DNA from 2 places in the Streptomyces rubrogriseus genome. Region 1 is predicted to be linked to the other one. Evidence: riboswitches for the same ligand, from Rfam matches in the RefSeq annotation. Region 1 holds a riboswitch; the other holds the start of a gene.
The links. A riboswitch is a leader RNA that binds a small molecule or an ion and turns the genes downstream of it on or off. The one in region 1 is predicted to bind S-adenosylmethionine.
Positions count from the first base shown of each region.

Region 2: linked by a shared signal. The riboswitch ahead of Sru02f_RS08215 (aminotransferase class V-fold PLP-dependent enzyme) and the one ahead of thrC (threonine synthase) in region 1 are both predicted to bind S-adenosylmethionine.

Region 1 covers NZ_CP116256.1:8,010,933-8,018,557, forward strand. The annotation lists gene groL (chaperonin GroEL) at 1-759, opposite strand, end outside; gene Sru02f_RS36125 (cold-shock protein) at 1,086-1,289, opposite strand; gene Sru02f_RS36130 (MoaD/ThiS family protein) at 1,708-1,983, opposite strand; gene thrC (threonine synthase) at 1,980-3,272, opposite strand; SAM riboswitch class I at 3,290-3,437, opposite strand; gene Sru02f_RS36140 (glucosyl-3-phosphoglycerate synthase) at 3,590-4,534, shown strand; gene Sru02f_RS36145 (hypothetical protein) at 4,558-5,265, opposite strand; gene Sru02f_RS36150 (alpha,alpha-trehalose-phosphate synthase (UDP-forming)) at 5,412-6,800, shown strand; gene Sru02f_RS36155 (hypothetical protein) at 6,807-7,289, opposite strand; gene otsB (trehalose-phosphatase) at 7,429-7,625, opposite strand, start outside.
Region 2 covers NZ_CP116256.1:1,882,216-1,889,840, reverse strand. The annotation lists gene Sru02f_RS08235 (sensor histidine kinase) at 1-245, shown strand, start outside; gene Sru02f_RS08230 (response regulator transcription factor) at 242-907, shown strand; gene Sru02f_RS08225 (SLC13 family permease) at 990-2,405, shown strand; gene Sru02f_RS08220 (glycerate kinase) at 2,435-3,670, shown strand; gene Sru02f_RS08215 (aminotransferase class V-fold PLP-dependent enzyme) at 3,592-4,977, opposite strand; SAM riboswitch class IV at 5,124-5,240, opposite strand; gene trpD (anthranilate phosphoribosyltransferase) at 5,345-6,409, opposite strand; gene qcrB (cytochrome bc1 complex cytochrome b subunit) at 6,541-7,625, opposite strand, start outside.

The sequences.
Region 1 (7,625 bases):
CTCGACGTCCTCGGCGATGATCAGCAGCGGCTTGCCCGACTGCATGACCTTCTCCAGGAGCGGCAGCAGGTCCTTGACGTTGCCGATCTTGGAGTTGGCGATCAGGATGTACGGGTCGTCGAGCGACGCCTCCATACGCTCCATGTCGGTGGCGAAGTACGCCGAGATGTAGCCCTTGTCGAAGCGCATACCCTCGGTGAGCTCCAGCTCCAGACCGAAGGTCTGGGACTCCTCGACGGTGATGACGCCTTCCTTGCCGACCTTGTCCATGGCCTCGGCGATGAGCTCGCCGATCTGGGTGTCGGCGGCGGAGATGGAGGCCGTGGAGGCGATCTGCTCCTTGGTCTCGACGTCCTTGGCCTGCTCCAGCAGGGCGGCGGAGACGGCCTCGACGGCCTTCTCGATGCCGCGCTTCAGGGCCATCGGGTTGGCGCCGGCCGCGACGTTGCGCAGGCCTTCCTTGACCAGGGCCTGGGCGAGAACGGTCGCGGTGGTCGTTCCGTCACCGGCGACGTCGTCCGTCTTCTTGGCGACTTCCTTGACCAGCTCGGCGCCGATCTTCTCGTACGGGTCCTCGAGCTCGATCTCCTTGGCGATGGAGACACCATCGTTGGTGATCGTGGGGGCGCCCCACTTCTTCTCGAGGACGACGTTGCGGCCCTTGGGGCCGAGCGTCACCTTGACGGCGTCCGCGAGCTGGTTCATGCCGCGCTCGAGGCCGCGCCGCGCCTCCTCGTCGAACGCGATGATCTTGGCCATGTGAAGTGGTCCCTCCAGGACTGGGGGTGATTCCTTCGGACCGCGCCCGCGCCCGCGACGGACGGCTCGCCGGCCTTGTGGTTCCTTCCCCACCCGGCCTGCGGGCCTCACCGACCCGGTCCTTCGTTGTCACTCTCACCTTCAGAGTGCTAACGCAATGATTAGCACTCGACCATGCCGAGTGCAAGCGCCTCTCGGGGATCGGGCCGCTCGCTCAGCCCCCCGCGAACAAGGGGGTGACGGGCGTCCGGGCAGGCCGAAGGGCCCGTACCCCTGGAGGTACGGGCCCTTCGGATGAAGACCGGGTGCTGCGGTGGCCGCGCGTCTCAGGCGCTGAGGCGAACCATGTCGGCCTGCGGGCCCTTCTGACCCTGCGAGATCTCGAACTCGACCCGCTGGCCTTCTTCGAGGGTGCGGTAGCCGTCCATCTGAATCGCGCTGTAGTGGACGAAAACATCCGCACCACCGTCGACCGCGATGAAGCCGTACCCCTTCTCCGCGTTGAACCACTTGACGGTGCCCTGAGCCATGCCTAACTCCCCTATTACTGGCCCTTGCACAGATCCGCACTTCGCGGACCCGGGTCAGACCTCGCCCCCTCACGACTGGGGGCGTGCGCCGGAACGCGTCGACCGCGGCTGAATGTATCTGTCCAACTGCCGTCTGCAACAGGTCAATCGGACGAGAAATCTGGACGCACCCGGTCCGGAATGTGGCGAGAATTCGCCTGAATTCGGGTCAAGTCGGGTCACGCAAAGGGAACAAAAGCCGCGAAATACGCTCGCACTTTGGCTGTTTCTTGTCGGGCGGGCGGCAGGAATTAACGGTTCCCGTTGTGCTGATCGGGAGCGCGTTCCCCAACTCTACCGCGCTCAACCACATGGAATTGCCCCCTCCGTTTCTCTTACGGAGAGGGCAATACGCACTACGAGGTGTATCCGCGGTGGATCAGCCGCCGGCGACCGCCGGGATGATCGAGACGCCCGCGCCGTCCGGCGTCGCCGTCTGAAGGCCCTGCTCGAAGCGGACGTCGTCGTCGTTGACGTAGACGTTGACGAAGCGGCGCAGCTTGCCCTGGTCGTCCAGGACGCGGGCGGCGATGCCGGTGTGGTTCTTCTCCAGGTCGGAGATGACCTCCCCGAGGTTGGCCCCGTCGGCGCTCACCTCGGCCTTGCCGCCGGTGTAGGTGCGCAGGATGGTCGGGATGCGAACGGTCACGCTCATGCGAGGCCAGCCTCTCGGAAGGAGTCCAGGTTCGGGCGGATGGTGGCGGTGAGGCCGGTGCCGGCCACCGCGTCGAGGGTCTTCAGGCCGTCGCCGGTGTTCAGGACGACGGTGGTGAGCGACGGGTCGAGGACGCCGTTCTCGATCAGCTTCTTGGTGACGCCGACCGTCACGCCGCCCGCCGTCTCCGCGAAGATGCCCTCCGTGCGGGCGAGCAGCTTGATCGCGTCCACGACCTGCTCGTCGGTCACGTCCTCCACGGCGCCGCCGGTGCGGCGGGCGATGTCGAGGACGTAGGGGCCGTCGGCCGGGTTGCCGATGGCCAGCGACTTGGCGATGGTGTTCGGCTTCTGCGGGCGGACCACGTCGTGCCCGGCCTTGAACGCCGTGGAGACCGGCGAGCAGCCCTCGGCCTGCGCGCCGAAGATCTTGTAGGGCTTGTCCTCGACCAGACCCAGCTCGATCAGCTCCTTCAGCCCCTTGTCGATCTTCGTCAGCTGGGAGCCGGACGCGATCGGCACGACGATCTGGTCGGGCAGCCGCCAGCCGAGCTGCTCGCAGATCTCGTAGGCGAGGGTCTTGGAACCCTCGGCGTAGTAGGGGCGCAGGTTGACGTTGACGAAGCCCCAGCCCTCGCCGGCCGGGTCGCCGATCAGCTCGGAGCAGAAGCGGTTCACGTCGTCGTAGTTGCCCTCGATGCCGACCAGCTCACCGCCGTAGACGGCGGCCATGACGACCTTGCCCTGCTCCAGGTCGTGCGGGATGAACACGCAGGAGCGGAAGCCGGCCCGGGCGGCGGCGGCGCCGACGGCACCGGCGAGGTTGCCGGTGGAGGAGCAGGACAGGGTGGTGAAGCCGAAGGCGCGGGCGGCCTCGATGGCCTGGGCGACGACGCGGTCCTTGAAGGAGTGCGTGGGGTTGCCGGAGTCGTCCTTGATGTACAGCCCGCCGGTGACGCCCAGTTCGCGGGCGAGGTTGTCGGCCTGGACGAGCTTGGTCCAGCCGGGGTTGATGTTCGGCTTGGTCGCGACGTCGGCCGGGACGGGCAGCAGGGGGGCGTAGCGCCAGATGTTCGCGGGGCCCGCTTCGATCCGCTTGCGCAGTTCCTCGGCGTCGTGGTCCGAGAAGTCGTAGGCGATCTCGAGGGGGCCGAAACACTCTTCGCAGGCGAAGACCGGTCCGAGCGGAACCCGGTGGCCGCACTCCCGGCAGCTCAGCGCGGCGGCGGGGCCGAGGTCGACGGTGCCGTCGGCGGGGTTCGTGGAGGTTTCGGCAGTCTGCACAGCCATGGAGGCGAGGCCCTTTCTCCTCATCTTCCTCACGACGCATCTCGCCGTGAGACGGATTTGGCACCTTCCCTAGCCGGGAGCCTCGCCACGTCCGTGTGACAAGAACCGACTGGAGGGTTGCCGGGGCTTCATCGGGCCGTATCCCTCTGCCCCTCTGGATGAGCGGTATGAAGTTGTTTCGCGGTGGTGCGCGCGGCGACCCCGGCATGCGGTGGTCCCACGCGTTGTTCAAGACTGTAACCGAAGGCCAGGACGGTTGAGATAGTCGTCCGTACCGCGAGATGGATCACAATGGATCACGAAGGAGACCACGGGACGTGCTGGAAGAAGTCGAGCGCTGGCTGAACGCACGCTCCTGGTCGGCCGCGGACCGGCCGGTCCAGCACCTTCTGTCCGCCAAGCACGCCACCGGGCAGTCGGTCAGCGTGGTGCTGCCCGCGCTGGACGAGGAGGCGACGGTCGGCGACATCGTCTCGGTGATCCGCCGGGAGCTGGTGCTCGGGGTCCCGCTCGTCGACGAGATCGTGGTCGTGGACTCCGGGTCGAGCGACCGCACGTCCGAGGTGGCCGCTGCGGCCGGGGCGCGCGTCGTCCACCGGGACGCGATCCTGCCCCGCATCCCCGCCGTGCCCGGCAAGGGCGAGGTGCTGTGGCGTTCGCTGCTGGTCACCGGCGGGGACATCGTCTGCTTCGTCGACGCGGACCTGCGCGAGTTCTCCGCCGACTTCGTCTCCGGGATCGTGGGCCCGCTGCTCACCGATCCGGACGTGCACCTGGTCAAGGCCATGTACGACCGCCCGCTGGCCGGGGCGGCCGGGCAGGGCGGCCGGGTCACGGAGCTGATGGCCCGCCCGCTGCTCAACATGCACTGGCCGCAGCTGGCCGGCTTCGTCCAGCCGCTGGGCGGGGAGTACGCGGCCCGCCGCTCCCTGCTGGAACGGCTCCCCTTCCCGGTCGGCTACGGCGTCGAGCTGGGCATGCTGGTCGACGCCCTGCACCTGGTGGGCCTGGACGCGCTCGCGCAGGTCGACGTCGGGGTCCGCGTCCACCGCCACCAGGACGGGCGGGCGCTGGGCCGGATGGCCGCGGCGATCTACCGCACCGCCCAGCTCCGGCTGGCCCGCGGCCACCTGGTGCGCCCGGCCCTCACCCAGTTCGAGCGGGGCGTCGACGGCTTCGAGCCGCGCACCTACGCCGTCGACACCGAGGAACGGCCGCCGATGACGGAGATCGCGGAGTACGCGGCCCGGAGGGTGGCCTAGGCACCGGAAACGGCCCACGGGGCTCAGCCGGAGACGCCGTCCGACCAGCGCCACCTGCCGCCGGAGTCCAGCTCGCAGGTCAGGTACTCGCCGCCGCGGCCGTGAGTGCTCAGGCCCCGGTGCTTCTTGGCGCAGAACTGGCCGTCGGCGTAGCAGTTGCCCGCGGGGCTCATCAGCTCGCAGGCGCCGGTGCCGCCGTCCCCGGTGCCGCCGCTGGTTCCGCCGGTACCGCTGTCCCGGGTCTTCGACGGCTCGGGGGCCGGCTCCGGCGTGTGCAGCAGGCGCCCGGCGCAGTCGCGGCCGTCGCGGGGGACGGTGAAGGTCACGGCGCCGGAGCCGCCGCTCTGCTCGCAGATCTTCTCGCCGCTGCCCCAGGAGGAGGCCCGCTGCCCGCTGCCCTGGAGGCGCACGGTGTAGCTGACGTGCGCCTTCTCGGCGGCGCTGACGGCCGCCCCGATGCTGCCGCCGGTGAGGTCCGGCAGCGTGACGGCGGTGGGGGTGGGGGTGGGGGTGGGAGTCGGGGTCTCGGTGCTGGCGGACGCCTCGGGAGTGGGGCTGCCGCTCGGCGTGGCGGTGTCGGAGGCGGAGGCGGTGGCCTTGGCGGGGGCCTCGTCCGCGGTGGCGCTCGCGTCGCCGTCCCCGCAGCCGGCCAGGGCCAGCGCGGAGGCCGCGATCAGTGCCGCCGTGCCCGCGAGTCTGCTCGTGCGCCGGTGCCGTGTGCGTATGGGCATGGTGCGCCCACCCCCCAGAAAGTTGAAATGTGCACCGCACATCCTCAACCTGTTCACACTTCCCGCACAAGCTCCGTGACCGAATCGCCGTCGGGGTGACACGGGGAAACGTTTGAGGTGCGAGGGGCCGGGCTAGGTTGAGGCGTATGGCTTCAAGCTTCGGTGCTGCTCAGGTGCTGGTCGCCTCCAACCGGGGGCCGGTCTCGTACGAGGTGCGGGAGGACGGGTCGCTGCACGCCAAGCGGGGCGGTGGCGGGCTCGTGTCGGGACTGTCGGCCATCGGGCCCGACGCGGGGGCGCTGTGGGTGTGCTCGGCGCTGTCCGACGGGGACCGCGAGGCGGTGCGGCGCGGGGTCGGCGAGGACGGCGTACGGATGCTGGACGTGCCGGCCGACGTGCACGCGGACGCGTACAACGGGATCGCCAACTCGGTGCTGTGGTTCGTGCACCACATGCTCTACCAGACGCCCCTGGAGCCGGTCTTCGACGCGGAGTTCCGGCGGCAGTGGGCCTCCTACGAGGCGTACAACCGGGCCTTCGCCGAGGCGCTGGCCGAGGAGGCGGCCGAGGGCGCGGTCGCGGTCGTGCAGGACTACCACCTGACGCTGGTGCCGGGGATGCTGCGCGAGCTGCGTCCGGATCTGCGCATCGGCCACTTCTCGCACACGCCCTGGGCCCCGGTCGACTACTTCCGGCTGCTGCCGGACGACATCGCCGAGCAGGTGCTGCGCGGGATGCTCGGCGCCGACCGGCTCGGCTTCCTCACCCGGCGCTGGGCCGACGCGTTCACCGCCTGCTGCGACGCCGTGGTGGGCGGGCTCGGCGGCACGGAGATCGGCGTGCACGGGCTCGGCGCCGACGGGGACTTCCTGCGGGGGCGCTCGCACGAGGCCGACGTCGAGGAGCGGATGGCGGAGCTGCGGGAGCAGATCGGGGAGGGCCGCCGCACCATCGTGCGGGTGGACCGCACCGAGCTGTCCAAGAACATCGTGCGCGGTCTGCTGGCCTACCGGGAGCTGCTGGCCGGGCGGCCGGAGTGGCGCGAGCGGGTCGTGCACGTCGCGTTCGCCTACCCCTCGCGGCAGGACCTCGCCGTGTACCGGGAGTACACGGCCGAGGTGGAGCGGGTCGCGAACGCGGTCAACGAGGAGTTCGGGACGCCGGGGTGGACGCCGGTCGTGCTGAATCTCAAGGACGACTTCGCGCGGTCGCTGGCGGCGTACCGGCTGGCGGACGTGGCACTCGTCAACCCCGTCCGGGACGGGATGAACCTGGTCGCGAAGGAGGTGCCGGTCGTCTCCGACGCGGGGTGCGCGCTGGTGCTGTCGCGGGAGGCGGGCGCGTACGAGGAGCTGGGCGAGGACGCGGTGGTGGTCAACCCGTACGACGTGGTGGGCACGGCGGACGCGCTGCACGCGGCGCTCGGCCTGCCGGCGGGGGACCGGGCCGAGCGCTCGAAGCGGCTGGCGGCCGCCGGCACCGCGCTGCCCCCGGCCCGGTGGTTCCTGGAGCAGCTGGAGGCGCTGCGGGGCTGACGCGGGCTACTTGTCCTGGACCGGCGGGCAGGTGCCGGTCTCCTCGCCGACGGAGTTGATCTCGGCGTTCGGCCGCGGGTCACCGGCGTAGTTCAGCTGGTCCGTGCACTTGACCCCGTCTTCCTTCGGGGTGCCGGAGGACGGGGTGCCCGGCTGCGGCTCGGGGCAGGTGCCGGTGTCCGCGCCGATGGAGTTGATCTCGGCGTTCGGCCTCGGGTCACCGGCGTAGTCCAGCCGGTCCGTGCACTTCTCCCCCGCCCCCTGGTCCGGCTTCGACTCCGCCGGGGGCTGCGAGGACGCGCCGCCGGTGCCGGTCCCGTCGTCCGCGGTGGGGGGCTGTGCGGTGCTCGTCGCGGTCGCGGTCGCGGCGGGGGCGGCGCCCTCGTCGGTGCCGCCGTTCCCGCCGTCGCCGCCGGTGCCGCAGGCGGTCAGCGCCAGGCCGAGGGCCACGGCGGCGAGGGCGAGCATCGGGGTCTTCCGAGCGGACATGGCGGGTTCCTCCACGGTCGTGGGCCTCACTGAGCAGGCCTTACGGCGTGCAAGACAGCGGGGGCGGCGGACCGGGTTGCCCCGCCCCCGGTGTCCGGACACGCCTGTGACAGGCGGGGGAACCGGTCGTGACGTTGTCTCAGGCCAGCCGGCGCGCGAGGGCCGCCAGCAGGGCCACCACTCCGGCGGGGCCGGGCACCTCGACGTCCGCGCGTTTCCTCAGCTCCGTCACCTCGTCGCTGCCGCTGCAGACCAGCAGGCCCGGAGTGCCCTCGGTGCGGAGGGTGTCGACGGCCGCGTAGGCCGGGAGGTCCCCGAGGTCGTCACCGGCGAAGA
Region 2 (7,625 bases), 6.1 Mb from region 1:
ACGGTTCGCGGATCGAGCTGTACGTCGCCGACTCCGGCCCCGGCGTCCAGCCGCAGGACGCCGAGGTGATCTTCGAGCGGTTCCGGCGCGGCACGGCCCGGCGCGGGGTGCGCGGCACGGGCGCCGGGCTCGGGCTGTCGATCGTGCGGGCGATCGCCGAGGGCCACGGCGGCCGGGTCGACCTGCGCGCCACCGCCGGCGGTGGCGCCACCTTCGTACTCACTCTGGAAGAGGCACGACCATGAACCGCATCCTCATCGTCGAGGACGAGGAACGCATCGCCTCCTTCGTCCAGAAGGGCCTGCGCGCCAACGGCTTCACCACCACCGCGGTCGCCGACGGCGACGCCGCCTACGAGTACGCCCTCACCGGCGGTTTCGACCTCGTCGTCCTGGACATCGGGCTGCCCGGCCGGGACGGCTTCACGGTCCTGCGCGAGCTGCGCGAGGCCCGGGTGACGACCCCGGTGATCGTGCTGACCGCACGGGACTCGGTACGGGACACGGTGGCCGGCCTGGAGGGCGGCGCCGACGACTGGATGACCAAGCCGTTCCGCTTCGAGGAGCTGCTGGCCCGGGTGCGGCTGCGCCTGCGTACGGCGGCCAGGGCGCCGGAGGTGACGGTGCTGAGGTCGGGGCCGCTCAGCCTCGACCTGCGTACCCGCCGGGCCCGGTCCGAGGGCCGCACGGTGGACCTGACGGCCCGTGAGTTCGTGCTCCTTGAGCTGTTCCTGCGCCACCCGGGGCAGGTGCTGTCCCGCGAGCAGATCCTGTCGCACGTGTGGGGCTACGACTTCGACCCGGGCTCCAACATCGTGGACGTCTACGTGCGGGCCCTGCGCAAGAAGCTCGGCGCGCGGCAGGTGGAGACCGTGCGCGGGATGGGGTACCGGCTGCCGACCTGGTGAGGCCCGCGTCCTGGGCGGCCCGGTGAAGTTTCCTTCATGTGACCCTCATTGAGGGCTCACCGCGCCCCTGGACGCTCGAGGCGTGACGTTGAACCTCCGCCTCGCGGCGGCCCTGTGCGCGGCGCTGTCCCTGTGCGCGCTGCTGGCCGTCCCCGGCAACTTCCCCGCCCTGGGCGGCGACGCGCGCCTGACCCTCGCCGTGTTCGCGCTGGCCACCTGTGCCTGGATCGGCACGCCGATCGACGACACGTACATCGCGCTGGGCGCCGGTCTCGCGCTGACCGCGACCGGTGTGATCAGCAGCGACACCCTGTTCGGCACCCTCGGTGAGGACACGGTGTGGCTGCTGATCTGCGCCTTCGTGCTGGCCGCCGCGGTCGCCAGGACCGGGCTCGCGGGGCGGGCGGCGGCGTTCCTGGTGGGCGGGGCGCGCACGGTGCGGCAGCTGGTGCACCTGACGACGGCCGCGCTGGTCGTCACGGCCTTCGCGGTGCCGGCCACCTCCGGCCGGGCGGCGCTGGCGCTGCCGGTGTTCCTCGCCCTCGCCAAGGCGCTCGCAGACCGGAAACGACTGGTCGTGATGCTGGCGCTGCTGTTCCCGACCGTGATCCTGCTGTCGGCGGTGGCGACCCTGATCGGTGCCGGTGCGCATCTGATCACGGTGTCGGTGCTGTGGGAGGCGACCGGGGACCGGATCGGGTTCACCCAGTGGCTGCTGCTCGGCCTGCCGCTGGCGGTCGCCTCCTCCCACCTCGCCGCCGAGACGGTCCTGCTGACGACCACGCGCCGCGCGGACCGCGCGGGGCCCGTCCGCATCACCGCCGAGGAGATACAGCGGCACGGCGAGAGCCCGGTCACCGGCCCCTGGACGCAGGCCGAGAAGCGCTGCGCGCTGCTGCTGGCCACGGTGGTGGCCCTGTGGTGCAGCGAGCCCGTGCACCGGGTCTCCCCCGCCGTGGTGGCGCTGATCGGCGCGGTCGTCGCCTCCTCCCCCGCGCTGGGCACCGTACGGCTCAAGGACGCGCTGAGGACCGTGCCGTGGTCGCTGCTGCTGTTCATGGCGGCGACGATGGCGATGGGCGTCGCGCTGGCCGACTCCGGTGCGGCGGGGTGGCTGGTGTCGGGCCTGCCCGCGGACGTCGCCCCGGCCGCCTTCCTCGGCGTGGTGGTCGCGGTGAGCACGGCGGCCCACCTGGTCCTGCAGTCCCGTTCCGCCCGCTCCTCGGTGCTGGTCCCGCTGGTGATCGCCGCGGCCGTCGGCGCCGGGGTCAACCCGGTCGCCGCCGCGCTCGCCTCGACGGCGGCGGCCGGGTTCTGCCACACCCTCCCGGCCTCCGCCAAGCCGGTCACGCTCTTCTCCGAGGTGCCCGGCGTCCCCACCTACACCCCGCGCGACCTGCTGCGGCTGTCCGCCGTACTGGCGCCGCTGACCGCCCTGCTCGTGCTGTTCTTCGCCGCCGCGGTCTGGCCGCTGCTCGGCGTGCCCGTGACCCGCTGAAGGAGCCCACCATGTCTCGTCCGTCCCCCGTGCTGAACCGTGTGGTCGTGGCCCCCAGCGGATTCAAGGAATCCCTGTCCGCCCGTGCCGCCGCCGACGCCATCGCGGCGGGCGTCCGCCGGGTGCTGCCGGACGCCGAGATCGACCGGATCCCGCTCGTGGACGGCGGCGAGGGCACCGCCGTCGCGCTGGCGTCGGCGACCGGCGGGCGGCTGGTGGCGCTGGCCGCCACCGGTCCGGTCGGCGATCCCGTGGGCACCCACTTCGCGCTGCTCGGCACCGGGGACACGGCGGTGGTGGAGATGGCGGCCGTCGCGGGCCTGTCCCTGGTCCCCCGCGCCCTGCGCGACCCCGGCGCCACCACCACGTACGGCGTCGGCGAGCTGATCCGCGCCGCCCTCGGCACCGGGGTGCGGCGGGTGCTGGTCGGCTGCGGCGACTCGGGGACGTCCGACGGAGGCGCGGGCGCGCTCCAGGCGCTCGGGGCCCGGCTGCTGGACGCGGACGGCTTCGAACTCGGCCCCGGCGGACGGGAGCTGAACCGCCTCGTCCGCATCGACCCGTCCGGTCTCGACGCCCGGCTGAAGGACACCGAGCTGCTCGTCGCCTGCAACCCGTACAACGTGCTGTGCGGCGAGCGGGGCGTGGCCCGGGTGTTCGGCCCGCAGAAGGGGGCGACGCCCGCGCAGGTCGAGGAGTTGTCGGCCGGGCTGGAGAACTGGGCGCGCGTACTCACCCGCGACCTCGGTGTCGTCGGCACCGACCTGCGCACGGGGCCAGGCACCGGCGCGTCCGGCGGCCTCGGCGCGGGACTCGCCGCCGTCGGGGCCCGGCTGCTGCCCCGCTTCGACGTGCTCCTGGGCCACCTCGACCTGGACGCCCGCCTCGCCCGGGCCGACCTGGTGCTCACCGCCGAGGGCGCCCTGGACCACCAGACGCCGCGCGGCAAGGTGCCGGCCGAGGTGGCCCGCCGCGCCAAGCTCTCCGGCCGGCCCGTCCTCGCCCTGGCGGGCACGCTCGGCGAGGGCGCGCACGACGTGCCCGGGGTGGACGCCTGCCACGGGATCATGCCGGCGCCGATGGCCCTGGCGGACGCGTTGCTGCGCGCCTCCGAGCTCCTCACGGACGCCACGGAACGGGCGCTGCGGATGGTGGTGCTGGGGTCGCGGCTGCCGGGCCGGACCGCTCAGGCGCCGCTACCCGCCGCGGGGGCGGGGGCGCCGGAGGTGGTGTCGGGCACGCAGCGCCCGTCCTCGGTGCGGTAGTTCCAGCGGGCGCCGTCGCTCACCAGCTCCCGGACGGCGTTCACGAACCGCTCCACGTGCTCGTCCGGGGTGCCCGCACCGAAGCTGACGCGGATGGCGTTGAGGGACTTCTCGCCGGGCGCCGCCTCGGGCGCCCCGCACTCGCCCTGCGTCTGCGGGTCGCTGCCGAGCAGGGTGCGCAGCAGCGGATGGGCGCAGAACAGGCCGTCGCGCACGCCGATGCCGTACTCGGCGGAGAGCGCGGCGGCGAAGTGCGAGCTGTTCCAGCCCTCGACGACGAAGGAGAGCACTCCGACGCGCGGCGCGTCGTCCCCGAAGAGGGACAGGACACGCACCTCGGGCACCTCGGCGAGGCCCTCGCGCACCTTCCGGATCAGGTACTCCTCGCGGGCGACCAGCGAGTCGAACCCGGCCTCGGTGAGCGCCTTGCAGGCGGAGGCGATCGCGTAGGCCCCGATGACGTTGGGCGATCCGGCCTCGTGCCGGGCCGCGCTGTCGTGCCACCGCACGTCCACGCCGCCGTCCGCGCGCCGGGAGACGCTGCGGCTGGCGCCGCCGCCGGCCAGGTACGGCTCCGCCTCGCGCAGCCAGTCGGCGCGGCCGGCCAGCACGCCGGAGCCGAAGGGCGCGTACAGCTTGTGCCCGGAGAAGGCGACCCAGTCCACGTCCAGGTCGCGCACGCTCACCGGGTGGTGCGGGGCGAGCTGGGCGGCGTCCAGCACGATCCGGGCGCCGTGCGCGTGGGCGGCGGCGGCCAGCTCCCGCACCGGCCACAGCTCGCCGGTGACGTTGGAGGCGCCGGTGACGCAGACCAGGGCGGGCCCGTACGGCTCGCGGGCGGCGAGGGCGCGCTCCAGGGTCTCGACGGCCTCGGCGGGCGTGCGCGGGGCGTCGAGGTAGGTCACGTCCGCGTTCCGCCAGGGCAGCAGCGAGGCGTGGTGCTCGGTCTCGAAGACGAAGACCCGGCAGCCGGCGGGCAGCGCGGCGGCGAGCAGGTTCAGGGAGTCGGTGGTGGACCGGGTGAAGACGACCTGGTCGTCCTCCCGGCAGCCGAGGAACTCGGCGACCGTCCCGCGGGCGTTCTCGAACAGGTCGGTCGACAGCTGCGAGAGGTACCCGGCGCCCCGGTGCACGCTGCCGTAGTACGGGGCGTAGGCGGCCACGTCGTCCCAGACCCGCTGGAGCGCGGGCGCGCTGGCGGCGTAGTCGAGCGCGGCGTAGGCGACCTCGCCGCCGGTGACGAGCGGCACGGTGACGTCCCGGCCGAGGACGGGCAGCGGGGTGGCGACAGCGGTGGGTACGGACATGGCGGACTCCCGTGAGGACCAGCGCGCGGCGGGGCGCTGTGAAAGAGGAAAAAGGAGGGTGCGGAGGCGGGGCTCTGCGGCCCTATCGCATTCGCTGGTTCACGGGAGACTCCCTCGGACGACCCAGGACCCCTGGTTTCGCGAGGGGTCCGCGCTTGCCGTGGACCTTGCTGTCCACGACCTGGTCTTCACCCGGGGCACCCCGCCACGGACGGAGGGTTGCCGGACAGTCGGCCGGGGCCTCATGACTGTCACTCATGACCTGTCGAAAAACCTATGGGAAATGATCGGCGTCCCGCAACCCGGGTCCGGATCGCGGGACGCACGTCACATGTACCGCCGTAGCGCGGTGCCGCCGTGCCGCCGCTCAGGCGTTGCTGACGGCCACCCAACGCTCCAGCACCCGCCGGGCCGCCCCGGAGTCGATCGCCTCGGCCGCCCGGTCCATCCCGGCCCGCAGCCGCTCGGCCAGCGCCCCCTCGCCGGGCTCCAGGGCCTCCAGGGCCGCCGCCGAGTTCAGCAGGACCGCGTCCCGCACCGGACCCTTCTCGCCGGCCAGCAGGCGGCGGGCGACGTCGGCGTTGTAGGAGGCGTCGGCCCCGCGCAGCGCCTCGACCGGCACCAGCTCGATGCCGACGTCCCGCGGGTCGAAGGTCTCCTCGGTCACCCGGCCGTCGCGCACGACCCAGACCCGGGAGGTGGCGGTCGTGGTCAGCTCGTCGAGACCGTCGTCGCCCCGGAAGACCAGCGACGAGTGGCCCCGCTCGGCGAAGACCCCGGCGACGATCGGTGCCATCCGGGCGTGCGCGACCCCGACCGCCTGGGCCTTCACCCGGGCGGGGTTGGTCAGCGGACCCAGGAAGTTGAACACCGTACGGATGCCGAGCTGGCCGCGGGCCGTCGCCACGTGGCGCAGCGCCGGGTGGAACTTCACGGCGAAGCAGAAGGTGATGCCGGCTTCCTCGGCGACCTCCGCCACCCGCTGCGGCGTCAGCTCCAGGTTGACCCCGAGCTTCTCCAGGACGTCGGAGGCCCCGGACGCCGAGGAGGCGGCCCGGTTGCCGTGCTTGACGACCTTCGCACCCGCGCCGGCCAGGACGATCGCCGACATGGTGGAGATGTTGACCGTCTTGGCGCCGTCGCCGCCGGTGCCGACGATGTCGACGGTCTTCCCCGGCACCTCGATCACGTTGGCGTGTTCGTACATGGTGCGGACCAGTCCGGAGATCTCCTCGACCGTCTCCCCCTTGAACCGCAGGCCCACCGCGAACCCGGCGATCTGCACGTCGGTCGCCTCGCCGCGCATGATCACGTCCAGCGCCCAGGCGGTGTCGTCCGCGCTCAGGTCGCGGCCGTCCAGCAGTCCGTTCAGCAGGGCGGGCCAGGAGCGGTCCGCCGTGGTGTCGCCTCCAGCGGGGGTCACAGCGCTCATAGCCGCTCCTGAATCGTGTGTGTCGTCGACGGGGATCGTGCTCCCACCCTATCCAGCCCCGGACACGGCGAAGGGCCCCGTCCGCAGAACGGAACGGGGCCCTTCGACCGTGGTGTGGCGACGCCGGAGGGTCAGTGGTGGCCGTGGCCGCTCGTGATCTCCTTGTACTCCTCGACGGTCGGCTTCGGAATCTGCGACTCCTCGCCGTAGTACGACTCGCTGAGCTTGGCACGGAGCTTCTGCGTGCCGCTCACCTTGCGCTCGACGCCGTTCTCGTCGACCGTCGGGCCGATCTCGGCCGGCTTGTACTGCTCGTGCGCCGTGAGCGTGTGCAGCTGCTCCTGGCTGAGCGGCTCGTGCACCTCGATGAACTCACCGTGCGGCAGGCGCTTGATGATGCCGGACTCGCGTCCGTGCAGCACCTTGTCCTTGTCCCGGCGCTGGAGGCCGAGGCAGATCCGCTTGGTGGCGATGAAGGCGACGACCGGTCCGACGAAGAACGCGATGCGGACGAACCAGGTGATCGCGTTGATCGACAGGTGGAAGTGGGTGGCCCACAGGTCGTTGCCGCCACCGATCAGCAGCACGAAGTAGACGGTCAGCCAGGCGACACCGAAGGCCGTACGGGTCGGGGCGTTGCGCGGGCGGTCCAGGATGTGGTGCTCGCGCTTGTCCCCGGTGACCCAGGACTCGATGAACGGGTAGACCGCGATCGCCGCCAGGACCAGCGGGAAGATCAGCAGCGGGACGAACACGCCCAGGACCAGTGTGTGGCCCCAGAAGTTGATCTCCCAGCCAGGCATCACCCGGATCAGGCCCTCGGAGAAGCCCATGTACCAGTCCGGCTGGGCGCCGGTGGAGACCTGGTCGGGCCGGTAGGGCCCGATGGCCCAGATCGGGTTGATCGTGGCGATGGCCGACACGACGGAGATCACACCGAAGACCAGGAAGAAGAAGCCGCCGGCCTTCGCCGTGTACACCGGCAGCAGCGGCATGCCGACGACGTTCTTGTTGGTCTTGCCGGGACCCGCGAACTGCGTGTGCTTGTGGTAGAAGACCAGGATCAGGTGGCCCACCAGCAGCCCGAGCATGATGCCCGGCAGCAGCAGGATGTGGATCGAGTAGAACCGGGACACGAAGTCGTGGCCGGGGAACTCGCCGCCGAACAGGAAGAACGAGATGTACGTGCCGACGATCGGCACGGACAGGATCGCGC